One region of the Micromonospora sp. NBC_01796 genome, then DNA from elsewhere that is predicted to be linked to it. Evidence: riboswitches for the same ligand, from Rfam matches in the RefSeq annotation. Region 1 holds a riboswitch; each other region holds the start of a gene.
What was found. Region 1 has a riboswitch for cobalamin ahead of cobN (cobaltochelatase subunit CobN). Riboswitches for the same ligand answer to the same signal wherever they lie in the genome.
Positions count from the first base shown of each region.

Region 2: it holds a riboswitch for cobalamin, as region 1 does, so the genes downstream of both, OIE47_RS31210 (ribonucleoside-diphosphate reductase subunit alpha) here and cobN (cobaltochelatase subunit CobN) in region 1, are expected to answer to the same signal.
Region 3: it holds a riboswitch for cobalamin, as region 1 does, so the genes downstream of both, bluB (5,6-dimethylbenzimidazole synthase) here and cobN (cobaltochelatase subunit CobN) in region 1, are expected to answer to the same signal.
Region 4: it holds a riboswitch for cobalamin, as region 1 does, so the genes downstream of both, metE (5-methyltetrahydropteroyltriglutamate--homocysteine S-methyltransferase) here and cobN (cobaltochelatase subunit CobN) in region 1, are expected to answer to the same signal.

Region 1 is NZ_CP109078.1:7,864,325-7,868,316, reverse strand. Features, by position in the region: gene OIE47_RS34945 (precorrin-8X methylmutase) at 1-532, opposite strand, end outside; gene cobG (precorrin-3B synthase) at 532-1,800, opposite strand; cobalamin riboswitch at 1,906-2,026, shown strand; gene cobN (cobaltochelatase subunit CobN) at 2,150-3,992, shown strand, end outside.
Region 2 is NZ_CP109078.1:6,991,041-6,995,032, reverse strand. Features, by position in the region: gene OIE47_RS31225 (low temperature requirement protein A) at 1-320, opposite strand, end outside; gene OIE47_RS31220 (TetR family transcriptional regulator) at 479-1,045, opposite strand; gene OIE47_RS31215 (oxidoreductase) at 1,144-2,061, shown strand; cobalamin riboswitch at 2,250-2,485, shown strand; gene OIE47_RS31210 (ribonucleoside-diphosphate reductase subunit alpha) at 2,629-3,992, shown strand, end outside.
Region 3 is NZ_CP109078.1:3,357,990-3,361,981, reverse strand. Features, by position in the region: gene OIE47_RS15570 (outer membrane protein assembly factor BamB family protein) at 1-1,052, opposite strand, end outside; gene OIE47_RS15565 (SRPBCC family protein) at 1,107-1,619, opposite strand; cobalamin riboswitch at 1,764-1,960, shown strand; gene bluB (5,6-dimethylbenzimidazole synthase) at 1,994-2,626, shown strand; gene OIE47_RS15555 (DUF397 domain-containing protein) at 2,814-3,011, opposite strand; gene OIE47_RS15550 (DUF397 domain-containing protein) at 3,155-3,355, opposite strand; gene OIE47_RS15545 (helix-turn-helix domain-containing protein) at 3,352-3,992, opposite strand, start outside.
Region 4 is NZ_CP109078.1:6,986,498-6,990,489, forward strand. Features, by position in the region: gene metE (5-methyltetrahydropteroyltriglutamate--homocysteine S-methyltransferase) at 1-2,041, opposite strand, end outside; cobalamin riboswitch at 2,160-2,377, opposite strand; gene OIE47_RS31205 (ribonucleotide-diphosphate reductase subunit beta) at 2,477-3,496, opposite strand; gene OIE47_RS31210 (ribonucleoside-diphosphate reductase subunit alpha) at 3,529-3,992, opposite strand, start outside.

The DNA of each region.
Region 1 (3,992 bases):
CGGCATGGTCGGCGAGCGCCCGCTTGGACTCGGCCGCGCCGATGAAACCGACCGGGATGCCGAGCACCGCCGCCGGCCGTCCCGCTCCCGCGTCGACCATCTCGAGCAGGCGGAACAGCGCGGTCGGGGCGTTGCCGACGGCCACCACCGCGCCGTCGAGCCGGTCGCCCCACAACTCCAGTGCGGCGGCGCTGCGGGTGGTGCCGAGTTCGGTCGCCAGGGCCGGCACCCGAGGGTCACGGAGAGTGCAGATCACCTCGTTGTCGGCGGGCAGCCGGGTCCGGGTCACCCCGGAGGCGACCATCTCGGCGTCACAGAGGATCGGCGCCCCGGCGCGCAGCGCCGCCCGCGCCGCCGACACCACGCCGGGGGAGTGGTCGACGTCCGCCGGCAGGTCGACCATGCCGCAAGCGTGGATCATGCGTACGGTCACCGCGGCGACGTCGTCGGGCAGGCCCGACAGGTCCGCCTCGGCGCGGATCGTGGCGAACGACCGGCGGTAGATCTCCGCACCGTCGCGGATGTAGTCGATCACTTACCCCTCCGTGCCGCCGCGATCGCGGCAGCGGTCTCCTCCAGCGTCGCCGACCGCGGGCGCGGTCGGCCGTCCAGGCTGACCTGGTAACCCTCGATGCTGGCCAGCACCTCGACATGCCGGTCCGCCGGCCGTCCGCAGCGCCGCTCGCAACCGACCCAGTGCACCGGCAGGTCACCCGCGCCCGGCGACGCCGAGGCGTGCACCAGGGTGGCGTCGGTCCGTACGTTCGCGAGTGCCTTCGCACAGCCGGGCTGCCCGGCACAGCCGGTCACCCCGACCCAACCGGCGGCGGCATCCGCCACCAGACCCTCGGCGGCAAGTGTCGCCAGCCGGCGCTCAGCCTCGCCGGTGCTCAGATCGGGTACCACGACGGTCCGCCACGGAGTGATGTTGATCTCGTCGCTGCCCGTACCGGCGGCTGCCGTGAGTGCGGCGAGCTGGGCTCCGGTGAGCCGGCCGAGCGGCACCACCAGCGCCAGCGCCACCCGCCCGTCGACCTGGGCCACCGGCCCGACCGGTGCCCGCGTCGGCGCCTCGGGGATGGTCAGGTCGCCGGGCGGCACCAGGAGCGCCGGGTCGAGAGCCGCACGCAGGCGGGCGGTGACCCTCGGTACGCCGTCGTCGAGTTCGGCCAGCCGCCAGGCGGTGCTGTGCTGCGCGGTGGACTCGGCGAGGAACAACCGGGCGGCTAGCAGGGCGGTCGAGGCGGCCTCCGGTGGGCTCACCCGTACTCCCGTGTCGGTGCCGGCCAGGAGCACCGCCACCGCACCCCCGGGTACGGCGAGCAACCCCACGTCCGCCCCGAACCCGGTCACGTCGCCCCGACCGTCGTCGATGGTGAACAGGAAACGACCGGGCAGCCCGCCCAGTGCCGGATCGGCGCAGAGCCCCTCGTCCAGCGCGTCGACCAGCGCCCGGACGTCGACCAGACCCCCACCCACCCGACCACTGAGTACGGAAGCGATGACGTTGCGTACGCGTTCGTGGCTCTCCGACGGCAGCAGCCCGGCGGCGTACAACCGGGCGGCCAGCTCCCGCTCCGCACCCGCCCGCAGGCCACGGAGCTGGACGTTGCCGCGTGAGGTCAGCTCCAGGGCGCCGTCGGCGAGTTCGGTCGTGGCGGCGGCCAGCGCGTCGAGCTGGTCGGCGTGCAGCCGCCCACCGGGCACCCGTACCCGGGCCAGGTTGCCGTCGGCGGCGGCATGTACGCGTCTCGTCCCCGGACAGGCGTCCGGTGCCGACCGCCCTCGTGGTGACCACACCCGGCGGATACTACGGCCTGCGCAGCTTCACCCCTGTCGGGTACCGCTTGACGAACGGGGGTCCGACTCGTGAGAGTGAGAACCGCTGAACGCGGCGACAGGTGGAGGAAGCCGGTGTGATCCCGGCGCGGTCCCGCCACTGTTACCGGGGAGCGGACCCCGACACGGTCACGGCCCACACGGGCGGGAAGACCGGGGCGAGCGACGATCCGGGAGCCAGGAGACTCCGGGTCACCGCGCGGCATCGAGCGGACCCGTCCGGGCCCGCCCCGAGCCGCAACCGACGAACCCGGGGCGCGGACCCCGAGGGAGGAACCACCATGTCACGCCACGCCCTGCGCGGTGCCCGATGATCCTGCTCCTCTCCACCTCGGACACCGACCTGCTCAGCGGACGGGCCAGTGGCGCCGACTTCCGGCTGGCCAACCCGGCCCGTACCTCGGTCGAGGACCTGCCCGCCCTGCTCGACGGCGTCGACCTCGTGGTCGTACGCATCCTCGGTGGCTACCGCGCCTGGGAGGAGGGGCTGGACGCGCTGCTGGCCGGGGCGCTGCCGGTCGTACTCCTCGGTGGTGAGCAGGCACCGGACGCGGAGCTGATGCGCCGCTCGACCGTGCCCGCCGGGGTGGCCGCGGAGGCCCACGCCTACCTCGCGCACGGCGGCCCGGCGAACCTCACCGAGCTGCACCGGTTCCTCTCCGACACGATCCTGCTCACCGGGTACGGCTTCGCCCCGCCGGTGCCGACCCCCGAGTGGGGGCGGCTGGAGCGCGCGGCCCGCAACAGCGACGGGCCGGTGATCGGGGTCCTCTACTACCGGGCCCACCACGTCGCCGGCAACACCGCGTTCGTCGAGACGCTCTGCACCGCGATCGAGGACGCCGGTGGTCGGCCGCTGCCGGTCTACTGCGCGTCGCTACGCAGCCCCGCACCCGCCCTGCTGGAGACCCTCGGCGAGGCGGACGCCCTGGTCGTGACCGTGCTCGCCGCCGGTGGCACCCGCCCGGCCGACGCCGGTGCCGGTGGCGACGACGAGGCGTGGGACGTCGGCGCACTCGCCGCCCTCGACGTGCCGATCCTCCAGGGGCTCTGCCTGACCAGCAGCCGCGCCGTCTGGGCGGACAACGACGACGGCCTCTCCCCGCTGGACACCGCCACCCAGGTCGCCATCCCCGAGTTCGACGGCCGGATCATCACCGTCCCGTTCTCGTTCAAGGAGATCGACGCCGACGGGCTGACCGTCTACGTCGCCGACCCGGAACGGTCCGCGCGGGTCGCCGGCATCGCGGTCCGGCACGGGTCGCTGCGACACATCCCCCCGGCCGACCGCCGGATCGTCCTGATGCTGTCGGCGTACCCGACCAAGCACGCCCGGATCGGCAACGCCGTCGGCCTCGACACCCCGGCCAGCGTCGTCCGGCTGCTCAGCGCCATGCGCGACCAGGGGTACGACATCGGCCCCGCCGACGGACCCGACGCGTTCCCCGGAGTGACCGCCGGTGACGGTGACGCCCTGGTGCACGCGCTGATCGCCGCCGGTGGTCAGGATCTCAACTGGCTCACCGAGGAACAGCTCGAAGCCAACCCGATCCGGATCCCGGCCAGCCGCTACCGGGCCTGGTACGACACCCTCCCCGCCGAGCTGCGCGAGGGCATGGAACGGCACTGGGGACCGGCGCCCGGTGAACTGTTCGTCGACACCTCCCGCGACCCCGACGGCGAGATCGTGCTCGCCGCGCTGCGGTCCGGCAACACCGTGGTGATGGTCCAACCGCCGCGCGGTTTCGGGGAGAACCCGGTCGCGATCTACCACGACCCGGACCTGCCGCCGAGCCACCACTACCTGGCCGCGTACCGGTGGCTGGCCGACGAGTTCGGCGCGCACGCGATGGTGCACGTCGGCAAGCACGGCAACCTGGAGTGGCTGCCCGGCAAGACGCTCGGCATGTCCGCCGCCTGCGGGTCCGACGCCGCCCTCGGCGACCTGCCGCTGATCTACCCGTTCCTGGTCAACGACCCCGGTGAGGGGACCCAGGCCAAGCGGCGGGCGCACGCCACCCTGGTCGACCACCTGATCCCGCCGATGGCCCGCGCCGACAGCTACGGCGACATCGCCCGGCTGGAGCAGCTCCTCGACGAGCACGCCAACATCGCCGCCCTGGACCCGGCGAAGCTACCGGCGATCCGGGCCC
Region 2 (3,992 bases), 870 kb from region 1:
CCCCGACCGTCGAACGCGTCGGGTATCGCGGTCGACATCACCAGGCTGCCGAACATGATCGCGATGACCAGCAACTGGACGGCGGGCCGCTGCGAGTCCAGCGTGTCCGTGGCCAGGTTGGTGTACGACCACACCCACCAGGTCGCGAGCAGGAGGATCAGCGCCTCGTACGCACCGAGCGGGTGCAGGTCCTCGATCAGCGCCTCGGCGAGCCGGGCGAGGGTGAACACGAAAACCAGGTCGTAGAAGAGCTCCACGTACGTGGCCCGCTGCGGTTGGCTCGGGTCGCGGATCAGCGTGGAGCCTCTACCCGTTGTCATGCGCCGCCCGTTCCCACGCTCCCGCCCGCCTCCGGGCTGCCGGTTCGGGCGACAACCGGCCCCGTACCGATCCGTCGTCGCAGCCAGTCGTACCACAGGGCGACGGCACCGATCCCGGAATCCGGTGACGAACGGTCCTGCGAGCCCGCCGGGAGCCGTCAGCGGGCGGGAGCGACCAAACGGCGTACGGCGTCCACGATCGTCGTACGCCGGGTCTGCTCGGGTACGAGTTCCAGGAAGTCGGCGCCCTGCATCTGCCACATGTTGGCGAGGTTCTGCACCAGGGCCAGGATCTGCCCGGCGGTGAACCGGTCGGTGACGACGCCCCGACGCTGGGCCTCCGCCACCGCGTCGACCTTCTGCTTCATCGCGGTGGAGGTGGACGCGCGCCGGCCGGCCGAGTCGCCGCGCTCCAGCTCGTACCAGGCCACGAACCGCATCACCTCGGGGTGGGCCAGCCCGCCGTCGTAGAGGCGTGCGGCGTACTCGCCCAGGTCGTCGGCGTCCATCGGGACCCCCGCGACCACCTGCTCGACGATCGCGTCGAAAACCGCCTCGAACAGGCCCTCCTTGTTCTCGTAGAACGAGTAGACGAGGCCGGCGCTGATCCCCGCCCGCTTGGCGAGCCGGTCGACCCGCGCCCCGGCCAGGCCGTACGCGGCGAACTCCGACAGGGCCGCCTCCAGCAGGCGCTGACGTTTGGTCTCCGGGTCACGGGTACTCATGCTCCCAGCTTGCCTACTGAACATTCATTTGACAAGCCGCCTCGACCGTGGATATCGTCGCCTTACTGAATGAATGTTCACTACGAAGGAGTGGTGTGATGCCGAACCACGCTCACTGGACACCCGAGGCGATCCCCGACCAGACCGGGCGTACCGCCCTCATCACGGGCGCGAACAGCGGAATCGGGCTGGAAACGGCACGGGTCCTCGCCCGGCACGGAACCCGGGTGATCCTGGCCGGGCGGAGCCGGGCACGGCTCGACGAGGCGGTCCGTACGCTGCGCGCCGAGGTGCCGCAGGCGGACCTGGAAACCCTGGTCCTGGACCTGGGTGACCTGGCCTCGGTCAGGGAGGCGGCCGAGCGGATCGCCGCGACCGAGACCCTCGACCTGCTGGTCAACAACGCCGGGGTGATGAACATCCCGGAACGCCGGACCACCACGGACGGGTTCGAGCTGACCTTCGGCACCAACCACCTCGGCCACTTCGCGCTCACCGCCCAGGTGCTGCCCGCCCTACGGCGCTCCCCCGCGGCCCGGATCGTGACGGTCAGCGCGATCGCCGCGACCTGGCGCAGCGGGGCACTGACCGACCTGATGAGCGAGGAACGCTACCGCCCGATGGCCGCGTACGCGAAGTCCAAACGCGCCAACGTCGTCTTCACCCGGGAACTCGCCCGCCGCCTCACCGGGACGACCATCACCCCCGTCGTGATCCACCCCGGCGCCGCCATGACCAACCTCCAACAGCACACCCGAGGTGCGCTCCTCCGGGCACTCAGCGGGGTGATGGAGAGGTTCCTGATGGGCTCGCCGGAGGGCGCCGCGTGGCCCAGCCTCTACGCCGCGACCAGCCCCGACGTCCACGCCGGCGCGTTCATCGGCCCCGCCTCCCGCAACCAGACCGCCGGCACGCCGAAACCGGTGGCCCTGCCGCGCGGCGCCGACGACCCCGCCGAGGGCAGGCGACTGTGGGCCGACAGCGAACGCCTCACCGGCGTCTCCTTCCCGCTCTGACCGGTAGCGCTCAGTGACGTACGCCGGGGTCCCTGCCCGGGCCGCGGCGTGCCGGCAGGGACCATTACGGACGGTGCGGCGGGTGTACGCCGACCCCGGACGACCAACCTCGATGGAGGGTGCCGGGTCCGCACTTACCAACACACCGACACGACATCTGGTGTTCGGTATCCAGCCCTCCCCCATATATAGTCTGGGCCGCGACTGGTTCAGCCGGGCATCCAACCCGGCTGAGGCAAGAGGGAACCCGGTGGAAGTCCGGGACTGCCCCGCAGCGGTGAGTGGGAACGACAGCCGTCACACAGCACTGGGAGACAACCGGCCTCTGCCGGGTGGCCTGGGAAGCGACGGTCAGTAGGGGGTCACGGGATTTCCCGGGGCCGCGCCCATGAGTCCGAAGACCTGCCAGCCGCGCCGCGCCGGCCATCCGTGCGCGGCGGTCCGAGGCCGCGCGGGACGGCCGACGGCACAGACGCGCGCCCTCGCGTGCGTCCCTGCCTGCCTGCGCGCACTCCGGACCTCGTCGGCGACGAGTACGAGGAGCGACAGGTGACGGTCACAGAGTTGATGCCGGACGGCACGACGGCGGACGGCGATCCGCCCGCGCCGGGACAGCGGCGTACGCAGATGCAGGTGCGCAAGCGCAACGGCGCGCTCGAGCCGGTCGACGTGAACAAGATCGTCCGGGCGGTGGAGCGCTGGGCGGACGACCTCGACGACATCGACCCGCTGCGGGTGGCGACCCGGACGATCAGCGGACTCTACGACGGGGCGACCACGGCCGAACTGGACCGGTTGTCGATCCAGACCGCCGCCGAGATGATCGGCGAGGAACCCCAGTACTCCCGGCTCGCGGCCCGACTCCTGGCCGGATACGTCGACAAGGAGGTACGCGGCCAGGGCATCGCGTCGTTCAGCCAGGCGATCCGCCTCGGCCACGAACTCGGGCTGATCGGCGACGACACGGCGCAGTTCGTCGCGGTCAACGCCCGCAAGCTCGACGACGCCATCGACCCCACCGCCGACCTGCGGTTCGAGTACTTCGGACTGCGTACGGTCCACGACCGCTATCTGCTGCGGCACCCGACCGGCCGGCTGGTGCTGGAGACACCGCAGTACTGGCTGCTGCGGGTCGCCTGCGGCCTGTCCCGTACGCCGGGTGAGGCGATCGGGTTCTACCGGCTGATGTCGTCTCTCGCCTACCTGCCGAGTTCCCCGACGCTGTTCAACTCCGGCACCGCGCACACCCAGATGTCGTCCTGCTTCCTGGTCGACTCGCCCCGCGACGAACTCGACTCGATCTACGACCGGTACGCCCAGGTGGCGAAGCTGTCGAAGTTCGCCGGCGGGATCGGGATCGCCTGGTCGCGGGTGCGTTCCCGGGGTGCGCTGATCCGTGGCACGAACGGGCTGTCGAACGGGATCGTGCCGTGGCTGCGGACGCTGGACGCGAGCGTGGCGGCGGTCAACCAGGGAGGCAGGCGCAAGGGCGCGGCCTGTGTCTACCTGGAACCGTGGCACCCGGACATCGAGGAGTTCCTCGAGCTGCGGGACAACACCGGTGAGGACGCCCGGCGTACGCACAACCTCAACCTGGCCAACTGGATCCCGGACGAGTTCATGCGCCGGGTCGAGGCCGACGAGACGTGGTCGCTGTTCGACCCGGCCGAGGTGCCCGAGCTGCCCGACCTGTGGGGGGACGAGTTCGACGCCGCCTACCGGTCCGCCGAGGCCGCCGGCCGGTTCGTCCGCCAGGTCAAGGCCCGTGACCTGTACGGGCGGATGATGCGGACCCTGGCCCAGACCGGCAACGGGTGGATGACGTTCAAGGACCCGTCGAACCGGCTGTGCAACCAGACCGCCGAGCCCGGCAACGTGGTGCACCTGTCGAACCTCTGCACCGAGATCGTCGAGGTCTCCAGCGACGGCGA
Region 3 (3,992 bases), 4.1 Mb from region 1:
TCGTGCCCGTCGGTGAGCAGGTGCACCAAACCCGGCTGTACGGCGACGATCCGCATCGGCCCCGGCCCCGTACGCCGCCACAACTCGGTCCCTTCCCGGACCGAACGGGCCACCAGTTCGTTCCCGCTCGGGGTGAGCGCCACGTCTCCTTCGAGCACCGCCTCGGTCGGGTCGAGCAGCGGCATCGGGGTCGGTTCGCCCCGGTCCACCAGCCAACCTCGGCTGTTGCCGGCGCTGGTGGTCCGCAGCGCCGGACAGTTCGAGCCGCCGTTGCCGCAGCCCACCGGCACCACCGCCAACTCCGGCCCGGCGTCCTCCGGCCGCCACCGGTTCACCATGCGGCCGGTCTCCACGTCGTGGAACTCCGCCACCTGAGGGGACGCGCAGGCGTCGACGGTGACGAGCTGACCGGCGGTGGTGGTGAGCGCCCCGGCCCGGCAGGAGCCGTCGATGTCGATCCGCCACAACTCGTGCCCGTCGGACAGGTCCAGACCGCGCAGCCCGGACCCGCCGATCACCACCAGTACGGCGCGCCCCCCGCTGCCGGTGGCCGGGATCAGTCCGGCGGGGGTGTAGACGGTGCTCGCCCCGGTGCGGCGGCCGTCGTACCCGTGTCCTGGTGGTGGCCCGTCGGCCCGCCACCGGATCCGGCCGGTCCGGGCGTCCAGCGCGACCAGGTCGCCGTCCGACCAACGGCTGACCACGGTGGTCCCGCTGGCCACGATGCCGATCAGCTCGGCCGGCCAGCGCCGGTAGGACCAGTACGGCGTGCGCCGGGTCCGGGCGTCGACCGGTTCGTCGGCCCGGATCTGGCGGGCGGTGGCGTAGACCCGCAACCGGCCGTCCACGATCAGCGGGGCGGACGCGAGCGTGCCGACCACCCCGGTCGCCGCCCGCACCGGGGCCGGATAGTCGGCGCGGGCAGGGGTGAGCACCTCGGCGGGGGCGAGCACGCGGAAGGTGACCACGGCTGCCGCCGCGACGACCAGCACCGCCACCAGCGCGACCACAGCCGGCCGGCGCCGGCCCCACACGCGGCCCCGCGATCGCATCCAGTACCTCCGCTGGGCACCCTACCGAGACAGCCCCGACGTGCGGCTGGCAGGTCAGGCGGCAGCGGCCGGATCACCGCGATGATCATGATTGGTCGAGGTGACCACGGCGGCCAGGTCGGCAAGGTCACGTCGCAGCGCACCCTCGACGGTACGGGCCGCGAGTCCGCCGAACACCAGCGCGAGGAGCCGGGCGTACGGTGCCGTGACCGCGCCCTCCTGCACCACGCTGACCGCGGTCCAGCCACTGCGCCGCCGCCGACGTCGCCCCTGGACCGGGGTGAACGTGTACGCGGTCCGGTAGTCGACGCCTACGCCGGACGAGCTGACGGTGAGCCGGTGCGGTGGGCTGAACTCCTCCACCCGGAACTCCTCCAGCAACTCGGTGCCGTCCGGCAGGTGATGACTCTCCCGCCAGACCGTGCCGACCCGCGTCGGACCGGGGGTGAGCACCTCGATCCCGCTGATCGTGGAGAGCCAGTCGGATCGGCCGGGCAGGTCGGTGAAGACCCGCCACAACTCCTCGGCGGACGCCTGCACCAGCCGGGTCACCGCTACCGTCGCCATCACACCTCCCGAACCTCCACCGTACGGGGGGTGACCGACCATTAACGCGAACATTCGCGGAAGGCGACGAGAACGTGACCCGAGTGACGATCGAACCCGCCGCACTCGGATCCGGGAGCCGGTCCCGCTAGGGTTCGGACCGGCACGAACTGTTGCGAGGTGCCCCGCGCGAGCGGGGAGAATCGGGAAGCCGGTGTGATTCCGGCACGGGCCCGCCGCGGTGACCGGGGAGCTGCCACCCACGCGTACGAGACGCAGCCACTGGCCCGAACAGGGCTGGGAAGGCGGGTGACCAGCGCAGATCCGGAAGTCCGAAGACCGGCCTCGCTGTCACCAGCCCCTCTGTGGGGGCGCGAGCGCAGCGGGAGCCTGCCTTGGACACCGATCTCTACGACGTCATCCACCGTCGCCGGGACGTACGCGCCCAGTTCACCGGTGCCCCGATCCCGGACGAGGTGCTGCACCGCGTCCTGACGGCGGCGCACGCCGCGCCGAGTGTGGGGCTGTCCCAGCCCTGGGACTTCGTCCTGGTCCGGGATCCGGACCTGCGGCAGGAGTTCCACCGGCACGTGGAGCGGGAGCGGGACACCTTCGCGTCCACTCTGGACGGCGAAGCCGCCGAACGCTTCGCCCGGATCAAAATCGACGGCGTACGCGAGTCGACCCTGTCGATCGTCGTCACGTACGACCCGGAGCGGGGTGGACCAGCCGTGCTCGGTCGGCACGCGATCGCCGACGCCGGCCTCTACTCGGTCTGCCTGGCGATCCAGAACCTGTGGCTGGCCGCCAGCGCCGAGCGGCTCGGGGTCGGCTGGGTGTCGTTCTACCGGGAGCCGTTCCTGCGGGAACTGCTCGGCATCCCCGCCACCATCCGCCCGGTCGCCTGGCTCTGCCTCGGCCCGGTGACCCACTTCGAGCAGACCCCCGACCTGGAACGACACGGCTGGCGTCAACGCCGTCCCCTGTCGGCGGCGATCCACCAGGACCGCTGGCGTCCCTCCGTCTGATTCTGGATCGGGCTCGCCTACTCAGACTCGCCAGCGAGTGGCCGGACACATCCCCTACCAGCGCCTCACCAACCACTGACCCGTCAAGCGGAAGTGCCGGCTTGCGAAGCATGATCACTGCGCTCTGAGCTGTTCTCATGACCACCCGCAGAACAGCTCAGCGCGCGTGGATCATCGTCACCCACCCTCAGCGCCGGAAGGCACCGGACTTCGCACCGGCAACGAACGCCGCCCAACCCGCTGGCCCTACCACCAGCACCGGTCCAGCCGCATCCTTTGAGTCACGCACACGCACTACGCCCACGAGGTTGTCCGCCACCTCAACACAATCGCCCTGGCTGTTCGAGCGGCTGCTCTTGCGCCAACGGGCATCCAAAAGATTGATCACGACTCACTCCCTGCCGAGACATCGAAGCACATGTCAGTTGGCGCGGCATACGGCAGTCAAACGATGATCATTGCGCTCTGAGCTGTTCTCACGACCACCCGCAGAACAGCTCAGCGCGCGTGGATCATGAACTTCCACCCTCAGCGCTTGAACGCACCGGACTTCGTACCGGCAACGAACGCCACCCAACCAGCCGGCTCCACCACCAGCACCGGCCCAGCCACGTCCTTCGAGTCACGAACCCCGACAACCCCCACCAGGTTGTCCGCCACCTCAACACACTGACCTTGGTCGTTTGAACGACTGCTCTTGCGCCAACGGGCACCTGAAAGATTGCTCACGACTCATACTCCCTCGCCGTGCGCACGAACACGTCGCGCGATGCGGCCTCGTCCAGCGCCGACGCAGTGAGGTCCTCGAAGGCGAGGGTGTACCGCGCGGCCTCGGCTGGCTTGTCCAGGTAGAGGGCGCCGGTCAGGCCCTCCACGTAGATTGTCGTGGGTTCGTGGCGCTTCGGAAAGTCCATGATGGTGAATCCGCCAACCATCGTGGCACCGTGTATACCAGCGCTGAACGGCAGCAAACGGATGGATACGTTGGGCAGCTCACTTGCCTCGGCCAGCCGGCGCAACTGACCCGCCATCACCGCCCCGCTCCCGACCGGCCGACGAATGACGGCTTCGTCGAGCATCACGTCGAAGACCGGTGCTTGCGGGTCGAGTCGGGTCAGCAGACGAGCCCTGCTCATCCGCACAGCAACACGCCGCTCGATCTCCTCGGAAGACAGCTTCAGCACGCTTCTCGTGAACACCGCCGTGGCGTACTCCCTGGTTTGCAGGACGCCGGACACGAGATCGGTGTGGTACTCGCGAAGCTTGCTCGCGGCCTCTTCGAGACCGATGAACAGCTCGAACCAGGGCGGGATCTCGGAATAGTCGTGCCACCAGCCCTTGGACTTGGTGTGCGGGGCGATGGCGG
Region 4 (3,992 bases), 880 kb from region 1:
ATCCGGCGGTGTGCAGGTCGTCGAGGATCTCCATCCTCGACCGGGACGCCTCGATGCTGGTGACATCGGCGTCCAGGGCGTCGATCGCCGGCAGGACCTCCCCGAACTCCGAGTAGCACAGGTGGGTGTGGATCTGCGTGCTGTCGGCGACCCCGCTGGTGGCCAGCCGGAACGCCCCGACCGCCCAGTCGAGGTACGCCTTCTGCTCCGACCGGCGCAGCGGCAGGGTCTCCCGCAGCGCCGGCTCGTCGACCTGGACGATGCGGATGCCGGCGGCCTCCAGGTCCCGTGCCTCGTCCCGCAGCGCCAGGGCGACCTGGTTGGCGGTCTGGGAGAGCGGCTGGTCGGCCCGGACGAACGACCACGCCAGGATCGTCACCGGACCGGTGAGCATGCCCTTGACCGGCCGGTTCGTCAGCGACTGCGCGTAGGTGGACCAGGCCACGGTCATCGGCGCCGGCCGGGCGACGTCGCCGTAGATGATCGGCGGGCGTACGCACCTGGAGCCGTACGACTGCACCCACCCGTACTCGGTGGCGGCGAACCCGTCGAGCTGCTCGCCGAAATACTGCACCATGTCGTTGCGTTCCGGCTCGCCGTGCACCAGTACGTCCAGACCCAGGCGTTCCTGCAGGTCGATCACCTGGGCGACCTCGGCGCGCATCCGCTCGGCGTAGCCCGCGTCGTCGAGCGAGCCCGCCCGGTGCTCGGCCCGGGACCGGCGCAGCTCGTCGGTCTGCGGGAACGACCCGATCGTGGTCGTCGGCAGCGGCGGCAGGCCGAGCCGGGCCTGCTGGGCGGTCGCCCGCTGCGCGTACGGACCGCGCCGGAGGTGTTCGGGGCGCAGCGAGTCCAGCCGGGCCCGGACCGCGTCGTCCCGCCACGCGGCCGGCGCGGCGGGTGCGGGAGCGGGTAGGGCGGCCACGCCGTCGCGCAACGCCCGCCCCAGCGCCACCACCTCGTCGATCTTCTGCCGGGCGAACGCCAGCCGATCCCGTAGCTGCGGGTCGAGGTTCGATTCGGCGGCCAGGTCGACCGGCACGTGCAGCAGCGAGCACGACGTCGACACCGCGACGTGGTCGGCCAGACCGGTCAGGGTCGCCCCGGTCCCGGCGACGGCACGCAGGTCGGTACGCCACACGTTGCGCCCGTCGACCAGACCGGCGACGATCGTGCGGCCGGGCAGTGGACCGTACGCGGCCAGCCGGTCCAGGTTTCCGGGTCCGGCGACCAGGTCGAGCCCGACCGCCTCGACCGGGGTGTCCAGCAGCGCCGGCAACGCGTCGCCGAGTTCCCCGAAGTAGGACGCGACGAACAGTTGCGGCCGGTGATCGAGGGCACCGAGCCGGGTGTAGGCGGCCCGGAGCGCGTCGATCTCGTCCGAGCCGCGGTCGGCGACGTAGCCGGGCTCGTCGAGCTGGACCCAGGCCACGCCCGCGTCGGCGAACGCGCCGAGGATCCCGGCGTAGACGTCGACCAGATCGGCGAGCCGGTCGAACGGCCGGAAGCCCCCGGGTGCCCCGGCGGCGGACTTGGCCAGCAGCAGGAACGTGGCCGGGCCGACGAGCACCGGTCGGGTGGTGATGCCGAGCGCCTTCGCCTCGGCGTACTCCCGCAGTGCCTTGTCCGGACGGGCGGCGAAGGCCGTCTCCGGGCCGACCTCCGGGACCAGGTAGTGGTAGTTGGTGTCGAACCACTTCGTCAGCTCCAGCGCCGGCTCCGCGGCCGTGCCCCGCGCCATCGCGAAGTAGGTGTCCAGGTCGCCGAGGTCGAGGCGGCGGAACCGGTCCGGCAACGCGTCGACCATGACCGTGGTGTCGAGCACCTGGTCGTAGAGCGAGAACGTGTTGGACGGGATCTGGTCCAGGCCGGCGTCACGCAGCGTGCGCCACACGTCCGTACGCAGGCCGGCGGCGGTGTCCTCCAGCGCGGCGGCATCGATGCGGCCGGCCCAGTAGGACTCGACGGCGTGCTTGAGTTCGCGGTGGGGACCGATGCGGGGATAGCCGAGCACGGTGCTCAGCCCGAATGGTGTCGTCACGAGACGGGTGTCCTTCCCTCGAGGTCGACCGACGACCACACGGGAGACACGCGGCAGGGCACGGTACGACGACCGGCCTCGCCCTGACCCTCCCGAGAGGCCGACGGCGGCGTACGCGGACGCGTACGCGGTGCGGGCAGGTCTTCGGACTCGCGGGCACGACCGGGGTGACCCGGTCTCCTACTGACCGTCGCTTCCCAGGCGCTCACGCGCCCAGTGCGTATGACGGCGGTCGTTCCCACTCACCGCTGCGGGGCAGTCCCGGTCTTGCACCGGGTTCCCTCTTACGACGCCCCACCCGCAGGAGTGGGGCGAACCAGCACTGCCGCCCATCGTACGGTCGCGACCGACCCGCGTCGATCACCGGGCGGGCCACCGCCGCGTGTCACCTTGCGGTGGTGGGTGGGCCGTCGACCCACCCACCACCGGAGACGCTCAGAAGTCGTCGTCGAAGCTGACCGTGCCGCTCACCCCGACCTGGTACGCCGACACCCGGCGCTCGAAGAAGTTCGACAGCTCCTGGACGTCCTGCAGCTCCATGAACGCGAACGGGTTCTTCGACCCGTACATCGGGGCGAGGTCGAGTTGCGCGAGCCGCCGGTCGGCGACGTGCTGGAGGTACTCGCGCATGTCCGGCAGGGACATTCCGGAAACACCCTGTTCGAGCAGGTCCTCGGCGAACTGGACCTCACACTCGACCGCCTCGGCGAGCATGTCGCGTACCTGCTGGCGCATCTCGTCGTCGAACAGGTCCGGTTCCTCCCGGCGGACCGTGTCGACGACGTCGAAGGCGAACGCCATGTGCATCGACTCGTCGCGGAACACCCAGTTGGTCCCGGAGGCCAGCCCGTGCAGCAGTCCCCGGGAGCGGAGGAAGTAGACGTAGGCGAAGGCGCCGTAGAAGAACAATCCCTCGATGCAGGCGGCGAAGCAGATCAGGTTCAGCAGGAACGCCCGCCGGTCCTCGCGGCTGCGCAGCTCCCGCAGCTCGAAGATCGAGTCGATCCAGCGGAAGCAGAACTCGGCCTTGCGCCGGATCGACGGGATGTTCTCGATCGCGTCGAAGGCGGCGAACCGCTCCTGTTCGTCCGGCACGTACGTGTCGAGCAGGTTCAGGTAGAACTGGACGTGCACCGCCTCCTCGAAAAGCTGCCGGGACAGGTAGAGCCGGCCCTCCGGGGAGTTGACGTGCTGGTAGAGGTTGAGGACCAGGTTGTTGGCGACGATGGTGTCACCGGTGGCGAAGAACGCGACCAGCCGGCTGACCAGGTGCCGTTCGGCCGGGGTCAGCCGGCCGAGGTCGGCCAGGTCGGAGTGCAGGTCGACCTCCTCGACGGTCCAGGTGTTCTTGATCGCGTCGCGGTACCGGTCGAAGAAGTGCGGGTAGCGCATCGGCCGCAGGGTCAGGTCCATCCCCGGGTCGAGCAACATGGAGGTCCTGTCGGTGCTCGTCATCGTGTTGCCTCACGTGTGGGTGCGGGTGGGGGCTACTGGCAGGCGTCGCAGGACTCGGGGTTCTCCAGCGAGCAGGCGACCGCGTCGGTGTCGACGGCGACCGGGCGGTTGATGGCGACGGTGGCCTGCTGGATCCGGGTCGCGGGTCGGGACCGCAGGTAGTAGGTGGTCTTCAGCCCCGACTTCCAGGCGTACAGGTACATCGAGGAGAGCTTGCCGATGTTCGGTGCGCTCATGAACAGGTTCAGCGACTGGCTCTGGTCGATGTACGGGGAACGGGCGGCGGCGAGGTCGATCAACGCCCGCTGGGGCAGCTCCCACGCGGTCCGGAACAGCTCCCGTACGTCCGCCGGTAGCGACTCGATGCCCTGGACCGAACCTTCCGCCCGCCGGATCTCGGTACGGACCTGCTCGGTCCACCGGCCGAGCGCCTTGAGCTCCCGGACCAGGGCGGTGTTGATCTGGAGGAACTCCCCGGACAGGGTCTCCCGCTTGA